One region of the Xenorhabdus sp. SGI 60 genome, then DNA from elsewhere that is predicted to be linked to it. Evidence: predicted binding sites of a transcription regulator. Region 1 holds the regulator's gene; each other region holds the start of a gene.
What was found. Region 1 encodes PurR, which represses purine synthesis genes. Its sites were predicted from a motif close to CANGCAAACGTTTGCNTG; they were not measured.

Region 1 (6,011 bases):
CATCCAAATACTAATCTATATATTTTTACATTAATATCATTTTTCTCTTACAGAGATTGATAATATCAAAATAAATAACATAAAAAACAATAAGATAACAAAAAGTTTCTTTTTTGTTCAATAATTGATTCTTTAATAAAAAATTTTTACTGAAATGATTAAGATAGACAACAGAAGTGATATTTTGAAATGACTTATGTCAAATAAAAGAAATGTAATATACATAATATCTCATTTATGGCTAGTAATATTTCTTATTTTTGCGATCATCCTAAACTATAATTCATATAAATGAGATTTTTTAGCCAATTCAAAGTGGAATTAAAATAAATCCGGTTGTCTTGGAATAATATTTCTTTCCTCTTCCTTCTTTCTCAGACCTCTTAGTTTTCTCTGATGACATAACCGCAATATTTCTCTTTTTTCACTATCCGATGCTTTCATCCATATAAATCGTTCTTCCCTACTACGATAACATCCTCGGCAAAAACCACGGGGATCAGATTCACAAACTCCCCGACAAGGGTTTGGAATAGCAAAAAATTCTAATTGTTCAGCCATCTCATCCCCCTATATCCAGGTTTGTCAAACATCCCCATAATAAGGCCATTTATTGACCAGTATAAACTTTCCCCATGTCATTTCAAAATAAAATGGTAACAACTTAAAGCTAAATAAATCGGATAATTTGAATTTTTTGATCTATACACGTTATATTAACCAGGCATATGCAGATATGTGAGCAAAGTTTTTGTAATAAAGCTATGTTTCGCAATAAAACTATAAAGATCAAGAGGTAATCATGCGTTTACTCCACACTATGATCCGTGTTGGCAACATGCAACGCTCGATTGATTTCTATACTCAGGTAATGGGTATGCGTTTACTTCGCACGAGCGAAAATCCAGAGTATAAGTATTCTCTCGCGTTTGTTGGTTATACCGATGAAAGCCAAGGCGCAGTTATTGAACTAACCTATAATTGGGATGTTGAAAACTACGAAATGGGAACCGCATTTGGACATATCGCCTTAGGTGTTGATGATGTTGCGGCAACCTGTGAACGCATCAAACTTGCTGGAGGGAAAGTCGTTCGCGAAGCAGGGCCAGTTAAAGGTGGAACAACCGTCATTGCATTCGTTGAAGATCCTGATGGCTATAAGATTGAACTCATCGAAAATTCAAGTGCCAGCCATGCATTAGGCAACTAACTCTATCAATAACTATCGAGTTATAGCTAGAAATTATTTAAATACCTAAATAAGGGCATCTTGCCCTTTAATTCCCCACCGAATAAGCATTACTTCTGCAAGACATACCAAATTTTGTCATAATACCCACTATTCCAGAGTTAAAAATAGAATCCTGAAGCTAAGAACTGAAAATCAGATGCCTAATCAAAATGATCAAAATATGCTAAGTGGGCGCTTTCGTGGCTACTATCCCGTTGTCATTGATGTCGAAACCGCTGGTTTTAATGCGCGTACAGACGCTTTACTTGAAATTGCTGCTATTACTTTAAAAATGGATGAAGAGGGTTGGCTAACACCTGCCAATACACTGCATTTTCATATCGAGCCTTTTGAAGGGGCTAATCTTGATCCTGCCGCTCTCGCTTTCACTGGCATTGATCCTACAAACCCCTTGCGAGGAGCTGTCAGTGAATATACTGCCTTGCACGCAATTTTTAAAATGATCCGCAAAGGCATGAAAGACACGAATTGTAACCGTGCAATTATGGTCGCCCATAATGCCAATTTTGATCACAGTTTTGTCATGGCTGCTGCTGACCGTGCTGGTTTGAAACGCAACCCATTCCATCCGTTCGCTACTTTTGATACCGCTGCACTCAGTGGCCTGGTTCTTGGCCAGACAATTCTTGCCAAAGCTTGTATCACAGCGGAAATTCCGTTTGACAGCAATCAGGCCCATAGCGCCCTTTATGATACTGATCGAACTGCCCTGCTTTTCTGTGAACTGGTTAATCGCTGGAAACGGCTAGGTGGTTGGCCGCTTCCATCTGCTGATACAGCCAACTGCGGATCCTAAAAAAGCAAGCCCCATACCGATTAAAGTATGGGGCTATGAAAAGGCGCCATCATTCAGATGAATGACTGACCTTATTCCTGCTCACGATATTTATCAGCAGTTTCTTTGATCAGTGTTTGTAATTCACCACGTTGGTACATTTCAACAAGGATGTCACAACCTCCCACCAACTCACCATCAACCCAAAGTTGAGGAAAAGTCGGCCAATTTGCATATTTAGGCAATTGAGCACGGATATCTGGATTTTGCAGAATATCCACATATGCAAAACGTTCACCACAAGCTGATATAGCTTGAACTGCCTGAGCAGAGAAGCCACAGTTTGGTAGTTTCGGGGAGCCTTTCATGTACAGCAGAATTGGGTTTTCTCTGATCTGACGTTCGATTTTTTCAATGACTGTATCAGCCGTTGTATCAGTAACCGTGTTAGTATTTGCATTAATGTTCGTCATATTTGCTTCCTTAAAAACTGCAAGCGCTATTTATCAGCATAAGATAAAGATTGATTCAGAATACCACTTTCTACGCTAATTTTTCTACCGTGAACTTTATATGGCAAATTTTTGCCATGATTTGCAGCAATTGATCATCAGTTATTTTCATTCCAACTGACTGTATCTAATCCATGTTAAGTTCAGTTCTGCACCAGTTCGCAGCTCAATAGCATCTTTTTCCCTGTTATTTAGCAGAAAAGTTGTTAAGATAATTATCAAAATAGTAACACGATAATAAGCTTAAATTTGCCCTGCCCATGGTTAGTGTCTAAGCCATGGTTTGCGGAGCCAAAAACCCGATATTAAAAAGGAGCATGCAATGTCTTTTGAATTACCCGCATTACCTTATGCCAAAGATGCCCTGGAACCACACATTTCTGCAGAAACTCTGGAATATCACTACGGCAAACATCACAACGCTTATGTTGTAAACCTGAATAATCTGATTAAAGATACTGAATTTGCCGGAAAATCGCTGGAAGAAATTATCAAAACTTCTGAAGCTGGCATTTTCAATAACGCAGCACAAGTTTGGAACCATACTTTCTACTGGCATAGCCTGTCACCAAATGGTGGGGGCGAACCCACCGGAAAAGTTGCAAATGCTATCAACAATGCTTTCGGTTCTTTTGCTGAGTTCAAACAGCAGTTCACCGACGCAGCCCTGAAAAACTTTGGTTCAGGCTGGACTTGGTTAGTCAAGAAAGTTGATGGCACTCTGGCTATTGTTAACACTTCAAATGCAGCAACCCCACTGACTGGCGAAGATAAGCCAGTACTGACTGTTGACGTTTGGGAGCACGCATATTACATCGATTACCGCAATGCACGCCCTCAATATTTGGAGCACTTCTGGGCTCTGGTAAACTGGAAATTTGTTGAAGAAAACCTGGCTTAATAAGATTCATTCTTATACTAACCTGAAATAATAAGGGCAGGTTTTCCTTCATTCGCGGAATTCCGCATGCCGGAGAACCCGCCCTTAATGTAAGTGAGACTACAAATTCTTCTTTTAGATCTTGATCAGATCAGACAGAGGCTTGCCAGAAAAACAATCATGATTAATGCACTACAGGCAGCCAACAATCCCAGCTTCAGATCTGTATCCATAGAACATCCTCAATGTGAAAATTAAGACACCTCAACATCCTAAATTTTAAGCAGTTATTTTCCATATATCGAAAAACCCTACCGCGATATTTAATCCATACTCTTTATAGCATCGATTATTGCTTTCACTTTTGAGCTAGATCAGACAAAATTCAAGGTTTACCGCTAAATTATTGCCAACCATCACCCTGTATATAAATATATTGGCAAACGATTAACAAATAGCTATACCCGACAAGAAAGATAAAGGGTATATAAATTAGACCAGAAGGTCAGGAGTCCTTTTTTCATGGCAACGATTAAAGATGTGGCTAAACGCGCTGGTGTTTCGACCACAACCGTATCCCATGTTATCAATAAAACCCGTTTCGTCGCCGAAGATACCAAGGCCGCAGTCTGGGCCGCTATTAAAGAATTGAACTATTCTCCCAGTGCCGTTGCCCGCAGCTTGAAAGTTAACCACACCAAATCCATTGGATTGCTGGCAACATCAAGTGAAGCACCATACTTTGCTGAGATCATAGAGTCGGTTGAAAATAGCTGCTATAGCAAAGGTTATACACTGATTTTATGTAATTCTCATAACAACCTTGATAAACAGAAAGCTTATCTCGCAATGCTGGCGCAAAAACGGGTAGATGGTTTGCTGGTAATGTGTTCAGAATACCCTGAGCAACTTTTGAGTATGCTGGAAGGCTATCGTAATATTCCTATGGTGGTCATGGATTGGGGAGAATCCAGAGGCGATTTTACCGATGCAATTATTGATAATGCCTTTCATGGTGGTTACCTGGCTGGCCGTTATCTCATTGAACGTGGTCATCGTGATATTGCATCTATTCCTGGGTCATTGGCAAGAAATACGGGGGGGGGCCGCCATCAAGGTTTCCTCAAAGCACTAAAAGAAGCCAATATCGCTATTCGGGATGAGTGGATTGTACAAGGTGATTTTGAACCTGAGTCCGGTTATCAAGCTATGTACAAGATCCTGAATCAAAAACATCGCCCAACCGCTGTTTTTTGTGGTGGAGATGTCATGGCTATGGGAGCAATTTGTGCAGCCGATGAGTTGGGATTGCGCGTTCCACAAGACATTTCAATCATCGGTTATGATAATATTCGTAATGCCCGCTATTTTACGCCAGCATTGACAACCATCCACCAACCCAAAGAGCGTTTAGGGCAAATGGCCTTTTCAATGCTACTGGACAGGATCGTCAATAAACGTGAGGATGCTCAAACTATCGAAGTCCACCCACGCCTTGTTGAACGGCGCTCAGTTGCAGATGGACCTTTTATCGATTATCGCCGCTGACAGTTAATTTTCTTGCAGCCATTCGGCATTAAGCGTTTCGCTATCCCCCAGATAATCAAGTAACCAGCTTAATGCCGGTGAATGGCTTTTTTGCGACCATGTCAGGCAGCATGGGCTGTCAGGCAATGGTTGTTCAAGTTCAAGTGTAATCAGCTTGCCTTTACGGATCAGCGGTTGCGCTCGGTGTTTGGGCACCATGCCTACACACAATCCATCCATCAAGCAGCTTAATCCAACATCCCAATCGGGAACAATCAACCTCCGCTGATTATCCAAAGCCCATGTATCACGTTTAGGTAAGCTGCGCGCGGTGTCTTCAAGACATAAACTGGGATAAGGCCGCATTTGATCATCATTCAATTTTTCCGATATTACTGCCAGTTCGTGTTCAGGACTGGCTACACACAGCCAAGGCATAAACCCCATATCCCTGAAGCTATATCGCTCGCCCACGGGGGAAGCACGTGTCGCGCCAATGGCGACATCCACTCGTTCATCCACCAAAGCATCCCATACGCCATTGAAAACTTCTGGATAGATAAGTAACTCAATATCTGGAAAATGGCGATAAAAATCCAAAATTAGCCGAAGCGTTCGTTCTGGTTTTACTACCTGATCAACCGCAATACTAAATTGCCCCCGCCAACCGTTGGCAACCTGTTGGCACTGGTGCCTAGTGTGATTCATTTTTTTGATAACAGAACGCGCTTCTTTGACAAAAATTGCCCCCGCTTCCGTTAAATCGACATCACGATGACGACGTTCAAACAGAGGTACTGCCAGCCATTCTTCAAGCTGTTTTACCGTATAGCTGACAGCAGAAGGCACACGATGGAGTTCTGATGCAGCCGCGCTGAAACTTCCTGTTCTGGCAACAGCATCAACGACTTCCAGAGAGTATTCAGACCACATATATCTTCCTTTCAATTTTTTTCACAGCATGGTGCAAATATTACCGTTTCACAAGTAAAAATCATGCTATATAAAATAAGCCAAATATTTCCTTACTCACTCCACTACAAAACCTAATTATTAACACAATGA
Region 2 (6,011 bases), 810 kb from region 1:
GTCTCACGAATTTGAATCACCGCTCCCAGTTCTTCATTAAATAATGCGGCCAAGATATCTTCATCAAATGCACTGATATCGACATGCAAGCCGCAATAGCCGGCAAAAGCCATTTCAGCTAATGTCACCAATAACCCACCATCCGAACGGTCATGGTAAGCCAGCAATTTTTGTTCTGAAATCAAGTGCTGGATCGCATTAAAGAAACCGGCTAATTGCTCGACGCTGCGAACATCTGCGGTTTTATCTCCCAGTTGGCGATAAACCTGCGCCAATGCTGTTCCACCCAGCGCATTTTGCCCTTTACCCAGATCGATCAGCAGCAACGCATTGTCATCTTCAGTAGATAACTCCGGCGTCACGGTACAGCGCACATCTTCTACTCGCGCAAACGCACTGATAACCAATGAAAGTGGTGACGTCATTTCACGCACTTCCTCATTTTGACGCCAGCGGGTTTTCATTGACATCGAATCCTTGCCAACCGGAATGGTTAATCCCAAGGCTGGGCACAACTCCTCACCCACTGCCTTGACGGCGGCATACAAACCCGCATCTTCACCTGCATGGCCTGATGCCGACATCCAGTTAGCTGATAACTTCACGCGTTTCAGATCCTGGACATAAGCGGAGGCAATATTGGTCAGTGCTTCACCGACCGCCATACGCGCTGATGCCGCAAAATCCAATAATGCAATCGGCGCTCGCTCGCCCATTGACATGGCTTCGCCATAATAGCTGTCCAAACTGGCGGTAGTCACTGCACAATCTGCGACTGGAATTTGCCAAGGACCAACCATCTGGTCACGGGCAACCATACCGGTTATGGAGCGATCCCCTATCGTAATCAGGAATGTTTTTTCCGCCACAGCGGGCAAATGCAAGACACGTTTAACCGCTTCTGCTAGCTCTATACCCTTGCGCTCCAAACTTTGCCCTTGAGCTTGCAAAACCTGCACATTTTTCAGCATCTTTGGCGTCTTACCGAGCAACACATCCAGCGGCATATCGATTGGCTGATTATCAAAATGGTTGTCATTTAGCAGCAAGTGCTGTTCTTCCGTTGCTTCTCCAACCACCGCATAAGGAGTACGTTCACGACGGCATATTTCTTCAAACAGGGCTAACTGCTCTGGTGCTACCGCCAAAACATAACGTTCCTGGGATTCATTGCACCATAACTGCAATGGACTCATGCCGGGTTCATCATTAAGAATCTTACGTAACTCAAAACGCCCGCCTCGACCGCCATCACTGACTAATTCAGGCATGGCATTTGACAAACCGCCCGCTCCTACATCATGAATAAATAAAATCGGATTTTTATCCCCCAATTGCCAGCAACTGTCGATCACTTCCTGACAACGACGTTCCATTTCCGCATTGTCACGCTGTACAGAGGCAAAATCCAGGTCAGCATCAGACTGACCGGATGTCATTGAAGATGCCGCACCACCCCCTAAACCGATATTCATGCTTGGCCCACCCAGCACAATCAATTTTGCGCCGACCGGAATATCCCCTTTCTGGATATGTTCTTCACGGATATTGCCGATCCCGCCTGCCAACATGATGGGCTTGTGATAACCACGCAATTCTGTACCGTTATGGGAACCAATTTTTTCTTCATAGGTTCTGAAATACCCGAGCAATGCCGGACGCCCAAATTCATTATTAAACGCTGCGCCGCCTAATGGACCCTCCAGCATGATGTCCAATGCACTGACAATGCGATCAGGTTTACCAAAATCCTCTTCCCACGGCTGTTCAAACCCAGGAATTCTCAAGTTTGAAACTGAAAAACCGACCAGCCCGGCTTTCGGTTTGGCGCCTCGTCCGGTTGCACCTTCATCACGAATTTCACCACCGGAACCCGTCGCTGCGCCAGGCCAAGGCGAAATCGCGGTTGGATGGTTATGGGTTTCCACTTTCATCAAGATATGGGCGGGTTCCTGGTGGTAATCATAAATTCCGGTTGCAGAATCAGGGAAAAAACGGCCAACATGAGAACCTTCCATAACCGCCGCGTTATCTTTATAAGCAGAAAATACGTAATCCGGCGTCTGTTCAAAGGTATTTTTAATCATTTTGAACAAAGATTTAGGCTGGGTCTGACCATCAATAACCCAATCTGCATTGAAGATTTTATGGCGACAATGCTCAGAATTTGCCTGAGCAAACATGTACAGCTCAACATCCGTTGGATTACGTCCCAACGCCTGAAAAGCTTTCATCAGGTAATCAATTTCATCGGTAGCCAGAGCCAATCCCAGCTCAATATTTGCTGATTCCAGTGCAGCCCACCCTGATTGCAAAATATCAATCTGTTTCAACGGCGCTGGTTGCTGGTGAGAAAACAGGACTTCGACTTGTTCAAACTGAGTGAACACACGTTCCATCATGCGATCGTGCAGTAATGCCGACAACGTTTGCCATTGCCCGTCATCCATGTCAATACTTTGAATATAATAGGCAATCCCCCGCTCTAAACGGACAATCTGGTTCAGCCCACAATTGTGGGCAATATCTGTCGCTTTCGATGACCAAGGGGATATCGTACCCGGACGAGGTGTGACTAATATGAGTTGTCCTTTAGGCTCAACTTTGGCCAAAGAGGGGCCATATTTTAATAGGTTATTTAATTTCTCTCGCTCATCTTCCGTGATTGGGGCATTAACTTCTGCAAAATGTACATATTCTGCATAAATGTCGGTAACAGGGAGATGTTGATCTTGACACTGGGAAAGGAGCTTAGTGATACGAAATGCCGATAAAGCGGGTGAGCCACGCAGAATTTCCATAATAATAGGTTCTCTCATCTTAGAAGCAAAGCCTGACTAATGCCTCAGGGAAACAGCAAGCATTATAGAGGAATGTTTCCTCTGACGAAACCGTTTGCGTGGTGATTTATCCACCCAATAATAGACTCAATAAAACGCCAAAATGGGTTTAATAGGGTTGCACATCCCCCTTTTGTTGCGCAAAATTCTCGATTACTGGAAATTTAACCATGCTATTATCTTGCACTTCGCACGGTTCTCAATCGTTCTGGAAAGAGATAACTATTTGAATAACATAAAGATAAATTATTTTGTTATCGTAATTATCACGCTCCTCTCCGCTGCCATCATCGGCCTTAATATCAATTGGCCCAATAAACAGCAGGAGCAGATAAACAAAATTCTGGCACGAGGAGAGCTGCGGGTTAGTACCATCAGCTCTCCTCTATCTCTCTTAACAACAAAAATGAACCAATGGGATTCGACTATGAGTTAATCAAGCGGTTTGCCGATTATCTGGGAGTTAAACTTGTGATTAAGTTTCGTCCCAACATTAAGCAACTTTTTGACGACTTGGAAAACGATAAAGCCGATTTCCTGGCTGCCGGGCTTATCTACAATAAAGATAGGCTGGACCAAACACGCACTGGCCCAGCCTATGCTTCAGTCATACAACAACTGGTTTATCGCAAGGGGGCGACACGTCCACATTCGTTTGGCGATTTAAAAGGTAAACTCATCGTCACGGCAGGCTCAACCCATGTAAGCGAACTGAAAAAGTGGAAAGAAAAGTCTTATCCTGAGTTAACTTGGGAAGAAACACCACACGAGAATACACAGAAATTGCTCGAACAACTCTCCGAGGGAAAAATCAACTATACCATCAGTGACTCTCTCAGTTTAGCCTTGCAACAGCGTATTCATCCCAATTTAGCCGTGGCTTTTGATATCAGTGAAGAAAGCCCTTTAACTTGGTATTTAAAACGCAATGGCGATTATAGTCTCTACTCCGCTATGCTCGATTTCTTCAGTATGTTGACTGAAAACAGTATTATATCGCGGCTACAAGAAAAATATTTCAGCCATGTCGGTTCGTTCGATTATTTCGATACCCTTTCATTTATTCGTGCCATCAATACGCTCTTACCAACCTATCAACCCATTTTTCAACAATACGCGGGTTCACTTGATTGGCAATTGGTGGCAGCCATTGCATGGCAAGAGTCACATTGGGACCCACAAGCCACGTCACCCACTGGCGTGCGTGGTTTGATGATGCTCACTCGCCCGACAGCAGAATGGGCTGGAATTCACGATCGGCTGGACCCAGAAGAGAGTGTAAAAGGGGGAATGGCTTATCTGCACTACCTGATGGCGCGTTTGCCAAAAACCATTCCTGAAGATGAGCGCATTTGGTTTGCCCTTGCAGCTTACAACATGGGGTACGGGCACCTTCTTGATGCCTGTAAATTAACTGCTACGCAAAAAGGTAATCCAGACAGTTGGCTAGATGTTAAAACGCGTCTTCCCCTGCTCAGCAAGAAAAAATATTACGCCAATACAACCTATGGTTATGCCCGTGGCTATGAAGCTTATCGCTACGTTGAAAATATTCGGCGTTACTATTTGAGCCTGGAAGGATACCTTAGAGCGAAAGCCAACCGCGAAAAAGCGGAAGAGAGTGAAGTGGCAACGGATACCACCATAATCAGCACTCCCCAAGCTGAAAATGCTAAAATAACAGGCAATAATGTTGAATCTCACGAAAAAGCGTCGGAGAATAAAACACCGACGCAATCTGAAACAACCATTAAGCCCTAACTGACTATGGCATTTCCTGTTGCTGAGTTTTCATTTTTTTCAATGCCTTATGCTGTTCCCTGCGTTGTTTGAAAAAAGCACTCAACATAGTGGAGCACTCTTCTGCCAGCACACCGCCGGTAATTTCAATTTGGTGATTCATGCCTGGATGGCGCAAGATATCAAGCAATGAACCTGCCGCTCCCGTTTTCATATCGCTGGCACCATAAACTAACCGTTGTATCCGGCTGTGTACCATCGCTCCTGCGCACATGACACAAGGCTCTAAAGTGACATACAGCGTCGTATTCAATAGACGATAATTCTGCAATTGCCTCCCGCCCCGCCGTAACGCAATAATTTCTGCATGGGCGGTAGGATCATGGTCAGTGATTGGATGGTTAAATCCCTCAGCAATCACCTTATTATCTGCAACCAATACCGCACCAACCGGAATTTCACCCTTTGCTTGTGCTTGCATGGCTAAATCTATCGCCCGACGCATCCAATATTCATCACTAAAATTTTCGTTGTCACTGCCCATTCTCTTACTTATGAAAATTCTGCCTATTATACTCAATCGCCTCAATCTGCTGGTTCAACCTGAATCTCATCAGGAAAAGCATCAAGGAACAATTTTATGCGCGCTGTCCTTTCACTGGCCATTTTAGAAACTTTACGAAAAGCACTTAACCAAGAAGTTGGAATGGTATTAATATCCACTACTGGATTGCTGTTGCCATAAATGTGCCCCCACCAACGCTTTCCAGGGAGAAAAATCTGCCAGCCATTTTTCTGCCTGTTCCGCACTCACTTTATCGTCCTGGTTGAGCAAATATTGGAGATTACGCCTGACGGCAACATCGCCATGTAGTGAACCATCCAGGTAACTGAATCCTCGTAGCAAGGCATAATTAACGGTCCACATGCCAATGCCCTTGATAGCAAGTAAGCTGTCCGCCAACCGTTTCACTCCATTTTCTCCTTCTGGAATATTTAGTTCCAATAATCCAGAGTCAATAAGTTGACAAACATTCAATAAAGCATTCGCTTTACTCACAGAAAAACCACACTGACGGAGATCATGCTGAGAATATTGCATCACCTGCTTATCATTCGGAAAACACAGTAACCCAGAAGAGTGCTGAAGCCCTACCGCCTGAATAAAACGCCGCCTGATGGAAATGGCTGCGCTTAAACTAATTTGTTGCCCGATAATCGCCCAACTAAGCGCTTCAAAAGGTGTCGCGGATTGATAAATGCGCAAGCCTGTTTGTCTGTTAACCAATTCTCCAATAACGGGATGATATTGATAGACAGATTCAAATACATCAACCGGTTGTTTCAAACCAAGCATATGGGAGGCTAGCGTCGATAACGCTTCACGTTGTGAAGAACACTCTTTATCACCATCAATATCAAGCTGTATTT
Region 3 (6,011 bases), 1.2 Mb from region 1:
AATATTTGTTAGCTCACAAGTCGTACATCCAACTTACCGTAATTTGAAGTTCTTGCTGGCGATTTTGCCAATCTTATTCATGTCCTATCCAATAGGTGTCCCGGACATCGGCGATAATACTACGGCCTGTATGGCATGAAGACGAGCAGCCGCCCAATCGTCAGCAACATCGTTAGAAACAAACTCTCCCGTCAAACTAATGTCCGCCACATACTTGCCAGCGTAAGAAGGTTATTACTGTCCATCTCCTGCTTGAGTGACTGAGTTAGATTCGGCAGGACGTCCTTAATACTGCATGATGAAATGTCTGAACTTTGAAAACCGGATACTTAGATGACTGGCGTTATTTTGGCACTCACAGTGGAACCCCGCAGGGTGGCATTGCTTTCTGCCATTCTGAGCCAATACTAAGAATAAGTTCTGGAATCAAAAACCGACTTGAAAAAATTTCGCACCTCAAATTCATGGCGAAGTCAAACGCACGTAAAACACATTCACTTCTGGGAGTGATAAAATGATACACTGACATCGGTGACCAAGAAAACAGTCAGTTCAATAGGTCGCACGCCCATCGGACTGAAAATAGCGGCTTGATATCTTCAATCTCCAATTTAACTAATTTGATGTTCTTTTTTTTGGTTAAGGGAATCCAGGAGTTGGGGTTCCCTCTCGCCAAAAGGGGTCCGTAGTTAAAGGGGGGTTGGGGAATCGCCCAATCGGCAGCAAGACATTCACGAACTTCAGACGTCATCGGTTGGTCAATAACCACGAGCAAATCTACACACTGAAGGGGTGAAGACCACCAACTACAGCCGAACCATGAAGGTAGACAGCGACCAGCGATTCCGCTAATCGCTTCTGGACGCTCACCAACGTTTTATCTGCTTCGGGAGGAATAGTCATTAAACAGCTCACTCATAAAATACTCATGCTAAATATCGCTCAAAGTGATTACCAGAAAATCAAACAAATAGCATGAGTACATATAAATATCTTGGTTCTATTTAACCAATCGTTTTATCTAGCAATTGGCGAATATAAGAACCCGCACCCAATAACCCCGGTTTGTCATGAGTAATCAGATATACAGGAATATCTTTTAAATAGTCTGTAAATCTGCCTTTGTTTTCAAACCCATGTCGGAAACCTGACTTTTGGAAGAAATCAAGGAAACGTGGGACGATCCCACCTGCAATGTAAACACCGCCAAATGCACCAATATTCAGCGCCAAATTCCCACCAAAACGCCCTAACGCAGTACAAAAGAGTTCTAACGCCTGTTTGCAGATAGGGCAATTTCCATTCAGTGCACGGTCTGAAATATCGCGAGGGGTAAGATCTTCGGCGGCTTGACTGTTGAGTTTCATCAGGGAACGATAAATATTCACTAAACCAGGGCCGGAAAGGACTCGTTCGGCGGAGACATGACCATATTCTTCGCGCAATACGCTCAACATATGATCTTCTTCCGTACTATCTGGCGCGAACTCTACGTGACCACCTTCACCAGGTAAGCTCATCCATTGGCTGCCTGTATGAACAAGATGCGCGACGCCTAACCCAGTTCCTGCACCATAAACCGCAATAGGGCGTTTAGCCTGAGGTTGCTTTCCGCCAATCTGAATCACATCATTTGCTCCCAGAACCGGAATGGCGAGGGAAACGGCAGTAAAATCGTTAATCACCTCAAAATGTTCCCACCCCAGAGAGGCTTTCATTTGGCTAACAGAAAAACGCCAACTGTGGTTGGTCATACTGATTACATCATCCGTTACCGGACAGGCAATAGCGATACTGCCATATTTGACTTCACAGTTCTGCTGTTTCAAATATTGGCGGATAACAATTTCAAGCGATGCATAATGTGCACAGGGATAGAATTCGACCGCGCTCAATTGCCCGGTATCTATATCACATAATGCCAGACGTGCATTTGTACCGCCGATATCACCTACCAGGGCATAAGTTGTCATGGTTTATCTCCTCAATTCTTACAGAAATCCTAACGAACCAGTTAAAAGTCGAATTGAGGGGATTTTACACAAGGTCAGGCCTAAAGGCCGCATAAAAATGTATCTTACAGAGTGTGGATTTTATCATCTTCGATGTGATTAACGCTTGATTCTTATCCCTGATTCACTGGATAATCATCCGCTTCAAATTTTCTCACTGTTTCTTTATCCAACAAGCCAAACGATTGCGCAAACGAATGGTTGAACCCAACGAATGCAGCACCGATTTTTATTATCTTGTGACGTAATCGTTTTCGTTTGCAGAGGTGAAGAAATGGGACGAGAGCTTTTCAAGGCGATATATTTAACAGAAGCAGGGGAAAAACATGTCTGGTATGCAGGCACCAACTCAATGCAAACTCGATAGGTATTTTAAGATTACTGAACGTGGATCGACGGTACGTCAGGAAGTTCTCGCTGGATTAACGACGTTTTTGGCAATGGTCTATTCCGTTATTGTGGTTCCAGGGATGCTTGGGCAAGCCGGATTTCCTCATACCGCCGTGTTTATTTCTGTTTGTCTGGTGACCGGTATCGGTTCGTTATTGATGGGATTGTGGGTTAATCTGCCAATGGCGATTGGTTGTGCAATCTCGTTGACTGCATTTACCGCGTTCAGCCTGGTATTAGGACAACAGGTAAGCATTCCAGTGGCATTGGGTGCGGTTTTCCTGATGGGATGTTTGTTTACACTAATTTCCGTGACAGGGGTACGGGCATGGATTTTACGCAATATGCCAATGGGCATCGCACATGGCACGGGGATTGGCATCGGATTGTTTTTATTGTTGATTGCGGCCAATGGTGTTGGTCTGGTGATTAAGAACCCAAACGCTGGCTTGCCGGTTTCCTTTGGCTCACTGACTTCATTTCCGGTGGTTATGACACTATTGGGGCTGGCGGGAGTCATCGGTCTGGAACGGAAAAAAGTGCCTGGCGGTATCTTGCTGATAATTATCGCAATTTCTATTATTGGCTTGATTTTTGATCCAACCGTTAAGTATCAAGGATTCTTTAAGTTTCCTACATTGGGGGAAGATGGCCTGTCCCTGATGTTCAGTATGGATATTATGGGAGCTTTACAGCCTATTGTATTACCCAGTGTTCTGGCGCTGGTCATGACAGCTGTATTTGATGCGACGGGTACGATCCGGGCTGTGGCGGGGCAAGCCAATTTATTGGATAAGAGAGGCCAGATTATCAATGGCGGCAAGGCACTGACAGCAGATTCTGTCAGTAGTATTTTTGCAGGGGTTATCGGTTCTTCTCCCGCCGCGGTTTATATTGAGTCTGCTGCGGGAACCGCAGCTGGTGGTAAAACGGGTTTAACAGCTTCTGTTGTCGGTATTTTATTCCTGTTGATTTTATTCTTGTCTCCGCTGTCGTATTTAGTTCCCGTCTATGCTACGGCTCCTGCCTTGATGTATGTCGGATTACTGATGTTGAGTAATGTGCGAAAGCTGAATTTTGATGATTTTGTGGATGCAATGTCAGGTTTACTGTGTGCTGTATTTATTGTGCTGACTTGTAATATCGTCACAGGCATTATGCTGGGTTTCAGTGCATTGGTGGTTGGGCGTATCTTTGCGGGGGAATGGCGTAAGCTGAATACTGGTACGGTGATACTTGCCATTGTATTAGTGGTATTTTATGCCGGAAATTGGGCTATCTAATTAAAATAGGATGCGCGAACACTTAGAGTTTGCGTATCCTTATTCCTTTTATATTTTTCCATTCCACTGTTAGTTATCTGGTGATCACCAGACATCTTCGAAAATGTGCTAATTTTTCAATACACTTTGACCGATAAGCATAAAATAGAAATATGAATCAATGCTTATTGATTCACAATGTGATTGCTTTTTGATTTTCTTTAATAACTGTAATATTTATGGTTATTAGCGCTATTATTAACAGGAAAAAACAGTCACAATCTTTCCACTGACGGATTTTTGGCAATTTGTAAGGGTAACATGGAAATATTCTTTACTATCTTGATCTTGATTTTGGTGGTGTCAGTTTCTGGTGTTCTTACTAAAATGATTCCGTTCCGTATCCCCTTGCCGATAGTGCAAATAGCAATGGGAGCGTTGCTGGCTTGGCCTCATTTTGGTTTACACGTTACTTTCGATCCAGAACTCTTCCTCGTATTACTTATCCCTCCTTTGTTATTTGTTGATGGTTGGAAAACGCCAACCAGAGAGTTTTTCCAGCATGGGCGTGAAATCGTCATTTTAGTTTTAGTATTGGTATTGGTGACGGTTATTGGCATTGGTTATTTGATCTATTGGTTATTGCCGAGTATTCCACTTATTGCTGCTTTTGCACTGGCGGCTGTATTATCCCCAACAGATGCGGTGGCATTGTCATCCATTGTCGGAAAAGATCGTATTCCTAAAAATATGATGAGCGTGCTGGAAGGGGAAGCATTAATGAATGATGCTTCCGGTCTGGTGGCTCTGAAATTCGCCGTCGCGATTGCCATGGGCACGATGGTCTTTACCGTCACTGGTGCAACGGTTGAGTTTTTCAAGGTGGCGGTGGGGGGATTGCTGTCGGGTATCGCCATTACCTGGTTATACAGTAAATCACTGCGATTGATGAGTCGCTGGAGTGGAGATGATCCGGCAACTCAAATCATGTTTATGATGCTGTTGCCGTTTGCTTCTTATATGATTGCTGAACATATCGGTGTCTCAGGCATTCTGGCTGCGGTTGCCGCAGGTATGACTATCAGTAAGGCAGGCGTGATCCGCAACGCGCCACTGGATATGCGCCTGCGTGCAGACAACGTATGGGGAATGCTGGCCTTTGTCTTCAATGGCCTGGTGTTTATCATGTTGGGGCTGCAATTGCCGGGTATCTGGGAAGCATCGGTGGCACAGGCTGAACTTGACCCACATGTTGAAACCTGGATGCTATTTGCTGCCGTTGGGATCATTTATGTTGCGCTGGTATTACTGAGATTCGGCTGGTTGTGGTTGATGAAAAATATCAGCAAGATGCTGATAAAGAAAAAACCTCTTCAGTTTGCCTCCTATACGGCCCGTGAGTTGTGGCTGGCTTCATTCGCGGGTGTTCGAGGGGCAATTACGCTGGCAGGTGCGCTGTCTGTCCCCTTGTTCTTGCCGGATGGTGATCCGTTCCCGGCGCGTTATCAGTTGATTTTTATTGCAGCGGGCGTGATTTTGTTCTCCCTTTTTGTCGGGGTTGTCGCTTTACCTTTGCTACTGCGTGGCATGAAAGTCGGTGATAAGCTGGCAGATCTCAATGAAATCAGAATGGCAAAATCGGCAATGGCTGAAGTTGCTATTGTCAGTATGAATAAGATGGAAGAGCGTTTGTCGGCCAGTACTGAAGAAAAACTGGATGCTGAGGTTATTAGTGAGATTGCTTCTCGCGTTACTGGTTATTTGCGGCGTCGTACTGCGGGAACGGATGAAATCGAACATAACCTGATGGTTGAAGATTTGGAACGTCGTTTCCGTTTGACAGCATTAAGGGCTGAACGAGGAGAGTTATATCACCTGCGTGCAACCCGTAAGATTAGTAATGAAACACTACAAACGTTACTGCATGATCTTGATTTGTTAGAAGCGCTTTTAGTAGAGAAAGATCAATAAAAGGTAAAAGACCAATAAATTATGTGGCTGTTAACGATCACAACATTTTTATGGGCCGCCTCATTTAGCCTGATTGGCGCTTATCTCGCTGGTCAGGTTGATAGCTGGTTTTCGGTTCTTGTCAGGGTCATGTTGGCAGCAATGGTATTTTTGCCATTTTTGCGCTGGCGTGGGTTATCGCTGAAAGTCATTTCACTGTATATGGCCGTCGGTGCCTGTCAGCTTGGTGTGATGTATTTGTTTGTATTTCACGCTTATCACTATCTGACCGTGGCAGAATTTTTGCTATTTACCATCATGACGCCGCTCTATGTCACATTAATTTATGATCTGATGGGACGTCAGCGATTGCGCTGGAGTTATGCCTTGAGTTCTT
Region 4 (6,011 bases), 1.4 Mb from region 1:
TTGCAGCAATCATATAGAACTGCCATGTCCGCAGTGCTTGATGTGCAGTCCAACGTTGCTTGGTACGATAAATGCTGGGAGTATCCTGATTGTTATGTTTCTGGTTTACGGCCTTGGCGTGGGCGATTTCCCGTTTACCTTCCTGAAGAATAATAATCGTCAGGATAACGAAAATGGAGAGGATAATAGCGGAAATCATCCAATGCATTCGCCAGGTTCCCCAAATACGGGTCGCCAGAAAGTAGATCCACGGGCCAATTACCCCACCTAGTCCCCCTATCGTGAAATAGAAACCAAAAGCAAGGGATTGTTTCTCATATAGCCGTGAAATCACATAAGTACCCGGCACGGTTGCCAGAAAAGTAAAACCGATACCCATTAAAGCCGTACCGATAAAATAGGATGAAATAGCGTATGTATGATAAAGGTTGTAGAAACCCGCCAGAAAAATCAGCAGGCCGATAAACAGGGTAAAACGAACGCCAATTTTACGAATAAATACCGTTGGCAGAAAACTGGACAGCCCGCAAGTCAGGCCAAGCAGTGTGAACCCTAACCCTGCATTTGTCCAACTCCAGCCCAGTTCATTAATCATACTTGGCAGGACAACACCCAATGACGTAAAGGTTGTTGCTGTGGATAGAAAATAGACCATGCCTAAAAGTATCAGCAAAAACCACTGATAAGTACGTCCGAATTTGTCGTGTTGAATGGACATTGTGACTCCATCAAGGATGTAAACGATTAAAAGCGGCACTATTTTATGTGTTTATTAGAAAAAGCTGTATCGAATAAACACGCCATAACTAAATTGATCCGTGCGAAAGCCAGACGTATCTTTTATTTTGTACTTATTTTTGACAGGATTCACGACAACCCCAGTCCACAGATGACCGGTTTGATAGCCTAATTTTTTGCCTAAGTCATAATGCAATTCGGGCTTAAAATCGATCATTTCAGGGTTATCACCTAACCCTAGTGTATAATCGAACGTTCCCACGATACGGAAATCTCCCAATCGATTCCTGAAAGGAATGCCATAATCGATATGGATACGCTGATCGTTCCAGCTTCCCTTAGCATTATTTTCAAAATAAAAGATAGTGCGCAGCCAACTGAACCCGCCTATTTGCCAATCAAAGCTGATACCGGGGAAATAGTCGTATTTTACGTTTTTGGTTTTGGCTATCCATTGGGTAAACAGGACATCTTTTAATGGGCCATAGGAAAGATCATACCCTGTGATTTTGCTAGCACTGAGCCTTGGCACAAATTTATAGTAATAGGTGCTTTTATCACCTTGGTAGTCGTGTTGCAGCGAATTTTGCCAAATACTGTAAACATACATATCGCCAATTTTGTAATCACCAAACGCTTCCACAATCGGAGAAAGGGTTTTTTGAGGAGCAACCTTATTCTCAAATTGGAAGTAAAGGCTGGTGTCAATGGATTGAAAATTGACGAAGTCACTTGCCTGGGCGTACTTGACGATGGATAACAATAAGACAGGAGATAAAACCATCCTGGCTGTATAGTTTTTGGGGTTGTTGGTAAATCGCAAGTGATTTCTCCTTTCACATTTATGACTTGGCTATGGATAGTAGCATCCTCTTAACAAGGTAATTTTGTCAAAAAAGATTCTCCTTAGAAAACGGAAATAAATTAAAAATATTTTTCATATCACCAGTAAAATAAATTGTTTTTAGAGTATAGTTTTTTAAATTTTCCAAGGTGTTATTACACATATTATTATTCAGGCGTGCGTCACAATTATTTAATTGTAATTAAATAATATGTTTCAATAGTGATAAAAATATTGAGATTGCAATAACTTTATTTTTAGAAAAAATAGGTATTAAAGGTATTGTACAGTCAAGGGACAGTATACAGTATTGTACAAGGAAAAGGTATTATCGTTTGCAATTGTGGATACACTATCCCGGACGCTATCAAGAATGTGATAATTTCCAACTGGATTGGACTGGGAAGTGGTAGCTTATTTTAATCATTACCACTTCCTAAAATAACCGGTTAACTTAATTTATCTTGTGCCCATTTAAGGCTGCTTCGGTATTCTGTTGGCAATAGGGAGGCTAATGTTTGCAACGTCGTTTTTAATGTTCCCTTATCAGCATGGGTCACATTTAAGTGGCCTACTTTACGTGCAGGACGAACTTCTTTTTCATACCAATGTAAACGAACCAGCGGCAAACTCAGCCATGCGTGATTCACCTCTGTGCCGATCAGATTGATCATGACGGATGGTGCAAAGATTTCGGGTTGTGGCATAGGAAGATTCAAAATCGCCCGTAGGTGAAGTTCAAACTGGCTGATAGAAGCGCCGTTTTGTGTCCAGTGACCGCTATTGTGAACTCGTGGAGCCAATTCATTGATCAGCAAATTATCGCCAACAATAAAACACTCCATCGCCATAACACCAACATAGTTCAGGTGATTCATGATGGCAGACAGCATCTGCTCTGCTTGCTGTTGAAATGGCTTATCGGCACTATCAGGTAAAGCAACACTAGTACGTAAGATACCTTCCTGATGCAAATTGTGAGTCAGGGTATAGAATACTGATTCACCTTTGGCATTACGGGCTCCAACCAGCGAGACTTCTCCCGAAAACGGAATACCCTGTTCTACAATACATTCACCATAAATTTCAGGTGGAAGCGTGGTTTCATCACCCGGCCGAATACGCCATTGACCGCGCCCGTCATAGCCCCCTGTCCGTCGCTTGACAATGATAAAATCGCCTAACTCTGCAAATAGCTGTGGCCATTGTTCGGGAGAGGAAAGCAGTTGCCACGGCGCGGTTGCCAGACCCAACGTATCCATGAGCTGTTTTTGTGGCAAGCGATCTGCCAGTCGTGGAAAAATATCACGATTGATAAATGCCTTATGATGAGCCAGTTCGCGAGTTAATGCGGTCTCGGGCCAACGCTCAATTTCTGCGGTGATCACGCTGCTTTGGTAGGGCACTGCTTCCGGTTCAGCATCCAACCCAACAGGATAAACAGCGATCCCCAACGGTTCACCGGCTTGACGTAGCATTCTGCCTAACTGACCATTTCCCAATACACAAACGGGCTTCATGCATCCTCCCGTGGATCTGGGTTATCCAGAACAGCCTGAGTTTGTTCACTGCGCCAATCTGATAAACGTTGAAACAGCGCACTGTCATGCAACGCCAGCACCTGAGCCGCCAACAATGCGGCATTTGCTGCTCCTGCCTTGCCGATAGCCAATGTACCAACGGGAATGCCCTTTGGCATTTGGACGATAGAATACAGACTATCAACACCGTTAAGCGCCGCGCTTTGTACAGGAACCCCGAACACAGGCACTAAGGTTTTAGCTGCCAACATCCCCGGTAAATGTGCTGCTCCACCTGCACCAGCGATAATCACATCAAAACCCTTTTCTTTCGCTTGTTCTGCGAAACGAAAAAGCTTATCTGGCGTTCGGTGTGCCGAAACAATTTCAACATGAAAAGGAATAGCGAGTTCGGTCAGGATATCGGCTGCATGTTGCATGGTTGCCCAGTCACTTTTAGAACCCATGACAATGGCGATTTTGGCGTGGTTTTGGGGTTCTATTTCTGTTGGAGAAGTTATTGTAGGGGTAATAGCTATTATGGGATCAGAGCTGGACGTCATAAATCAGATGCTCCTGTATTGGGTGTCTACCAGAACAAAGATGAAATTTCAGACGGCGGATCATATCATGCTAATAGCACGAGGAAAACGTTTGCGTCGTTTGATTTATCGATTTTTACAAAATAAGCAAGGAGCTTAGAAGGAGAAGGATATTAACTCAATAGCCGTTTCTGTAACTTTGAACATCGAACCTTGCTCATGCCATGCCCCTAATACACCGCGATGCATGGTCTTATCGCCAATCTGAATATCGTGTATTGCTGGGCGGTGAGTATGGCCGTGAATTATCCAATCTGTTTGATATTTTTTAAAATGTTCGGTAACAGCCTCTTGATTGACATCCATAATAGATGAAGATTTTTGGCTGTTGGCATATTGGCTACCTGCTCGCATTTTGGCGGCAATTTTCAAACGGATAAATAAAGGAAGAAACAGGAATAGCCGTTGTATCCACGGAGTATGCACTCGCTTACGATACTGTTGATAGTTGATATCATCGGTGCATAGCGTATCGCCATGCAAAATCAAAATACGTTTACCATGCAACTCCAGTACTTTTTCCTGTGGAAGCAGAATCAAACCGCTCTCTTTGGCAAAACGGGAGCCGAGCAAGAAATCACGATTGCCATGAATGAAATAACAGGGAATACCTTGTTGTTTCAGCTCATTAAGTGCCCGGGCAATTTTAGTATGCAATGGGTTGGGATCATCATCACCAATCCAGTAATCAAAAAAATCACCGAGAATATAAAGACTTTCAGCGTGGATTGCATCTTCACGTAAAAAACGCAGAAAACCGGCAGTAATTGCCGGTTCTTGTTCACTGAGATGCAAGTCTGCAATAAACAGTGTACTCATGCAGCGATGATTCTCTAACGGTAATTATTCGCTAACAGTGACACGTTCAATGATCACATCTTCATGTGGTACATCTTGGTGCATACCGCTGCGGCCAGTAGAAACACCTTTGATCTTATCAACTACATCCATGCCTTCGACGACTTCGGCAAATACGCAATAACCCCATCCATCCGGGCGCTCTGAACGGAAGTTCAGGAAATCGTTATCGACAACGTTAATGAAAAACTGGGCAGTTGCTGAGTGTGGATCATTGGTGCGTGCCATAGCGAGAGTGCCACGGCTGTTTTTCAGGCCATTGTTGGCTTCGTTCTTGACAGGCGCTTTAGCTGTTTTCTGCGTCATGCCAGGTTCAAAGCCACCACCTTGAATCATGAAGCCATTGATAACACGGTGAAAAATAGTGTTATCATAAAAACCTTCCGAGCAATAACTCAAGAAGTTTTCAACGGTTACAGGTGCTTTATCAGCGAATGTTTTGATTACGATATCGCCAAAATTGGTGTGGAAAGTCACCATAATAAAAATCCTAGTAATAGTTTTGATTGACCCTGTATAGGGGGTTTTGAACAACCGCTGTTATATCATATCTCAGATTTTGAGTCAGTACTCAGGGAAAGTATCAGAACAAGGTGGTTTATGGCACTTGCAAAGCATTGCATATCAAGGTGAAATATCTGATCTGGCTTCTCTATATTCTCATTTATTTATCTTGCTGATAAAGAAGCCTATAATCAGTCAATTTATTTGATTTTATTACACGTACATAATTTTTACGGAAACCCACTGATGCTAAAAATTTTCAATACTCTCAGCCGTCAAAAAGAAGAATTTAGGCCGATTCACGAAGGGAAAGTGGGCATGTACGTGTGTGGCATTACCATTTATGACTTGTGTCATATTGGTCATGGCCGAACATTTGTGGCATTTGATGTGATTTCTCGTTACCTGCGTTATCTGGGATATGATCTGACCTATGTCCGTAACGTCACTGACGTGGATGATAAAATTATTAAACGCGCCATCGAAAACAATGAAAGTTGTGACGATTTGACCGCACGTATGTTGGCAGAAATGCACAGCGATTTTGATGCACTGAATATTCTGCGCCCGGATTTAGAGCCTCGTGCAACGCAACATATCCCAGAGATCATTGCAATCACGGAAGAGTTGATTAAGCGCGGGCACGCTTATGTTGCCGCTAATGGTGACGTTATGTTCTCCATCGGCACCAACCCTAATTATGGCCTGCTTTCCCGCCAGGATTTGGAACAATTGCAGGCTGGCGCCCGTGTTGAAGTGGCAGATGTAAAACGTAACCCAATGGATTTTGTATTATGGAAAATGTCCAAACCGGGTGAGCCGAGTTGGGAATCTCCGTGGGGAGCAGGCCGTCCAGGTTGGCATATTGAATGTTCCGCCATGAACGGCAAGACGCTGGGTCATCACTTTGATGTCCACGGTGGCGGTTCTGATTTGATGTTCCCG

Region 2: purL (phosphoribosylformylglycinamidine synthase) is a predicted target of PurR. The motif match lies at 2,885-2,902, and genes of this name have one in related genera.
Region 3: ACSJJG_RS03210 (NCS2 family permease) is a predicted target of PurR. The motif match lies at 2,254-2,271, and genes of this name have one in related genera.
Region 4: purE (5-(carboxyamino)imidazole ribonucleotide mutase) is a predicted target of PurR. The motif match lies at 3,746-3,763, and genes of this name have one in related genera.

The regions. Positions count from the first base shown of each region.
Region 1 covers NZ_CP196860.1:1,903,555-1,909,565, reverse strand. The annotation lists gene ACSJJG_RS09155 (DUF1289 domain-containing protein) at 322-561, opposite strand; gene gloA (lactoylglutathione lyase) at 803-1,210, shown strand; gene rnt (ribonuclease T) at 1,389-2,048, shown strand; gene ACSJJG_RS09140 (Grx4 family monothiol glutaredoxin) at 2,120-2,500, opposite strand; gene sodB (superoxide dismutase [Fe]) at 2,862-3,440, shown strand; gene purR (HTH-type transcriptional repressor PurR) at 3,942-4,967, shown strand; gene punR (DNA-binding transcriptional activator PunR) at 4,971-5,879, opposite strand; gene punC (purine nucleoside transporter PunC) at 6,008-6,011, shown strand, end outside.
Region 2 covers NZ_CP196860.1:1,089,106-1,095,116, forward strand. The annotation lists gene purL (phosphoribosylformylglycinamidine synthase) at 1-2,801, opposite strand, end outside; partial or broken gene mltF (membrane-bound lytic murein transglycosylase MltF) at 3,067-4,601, shown strand; gene tadA (tRNA adenosine(34) deaminase TadA) at 4,606-5,124, opposite strand; gene ACSJJG_RS05055 (DNA-3-methyladenine glycosylase family protein) at 5,293-6,011, opposite strand, start outside.
Region 3 covers NZ_CP196860.1:697,726-703,736, forward strand. The annotation lists gene ACSJJG_RS03195 (hypothetical protein) at 85-210, opposite strand; gene ACSJJG_RS03200 (hypothetical protein) at 778-903, opposite strand; gene glk (glucokinase) at 1,005-1,973, opposite strand; gene ACSJJG_RS03210 (NCS2 family permease) at 2,339-3,685, shown strand; gene ACSJJG_RS03215 (Na+/H+ antiporter) at 3,986-5,635, shown strand; gene ACSJJG_RS03220 (carboxylate/amino acid/amine transporter) at 5,657-6,011, shown strand, end outside.
Region 4 covers NZ_CP196860.1:3,322,318-3,328,328, reverse strand. The annotation lists gene ACSJJG_RS15765 (MFS transporter) at 1-718, opposite strand, end outside; gene ACSJJG_RS15760 (outer membrane protein OmpK) at 773-1,561, opposite strand; gene purK (5-(carboxyamino)imidazole ribonucleotide synthase) at 2,032-3,102, opposite strand; gene purE (5-(carboxyamino)imidazole ribonucleotide mutase) at 3,099-3,665, opposite strand; gene ACSJJG_RS15745 (UDP-2,3-diacylglucosamine diphosphatase) at 3,801-4,523, opposite strand; gene ppiB (peptidylprolyl isomerase B) at 4,548-5,042, opposite strand; gene cysS (cysteine--tRNA ligase) at 5,313-6,011, shown strand, end outside.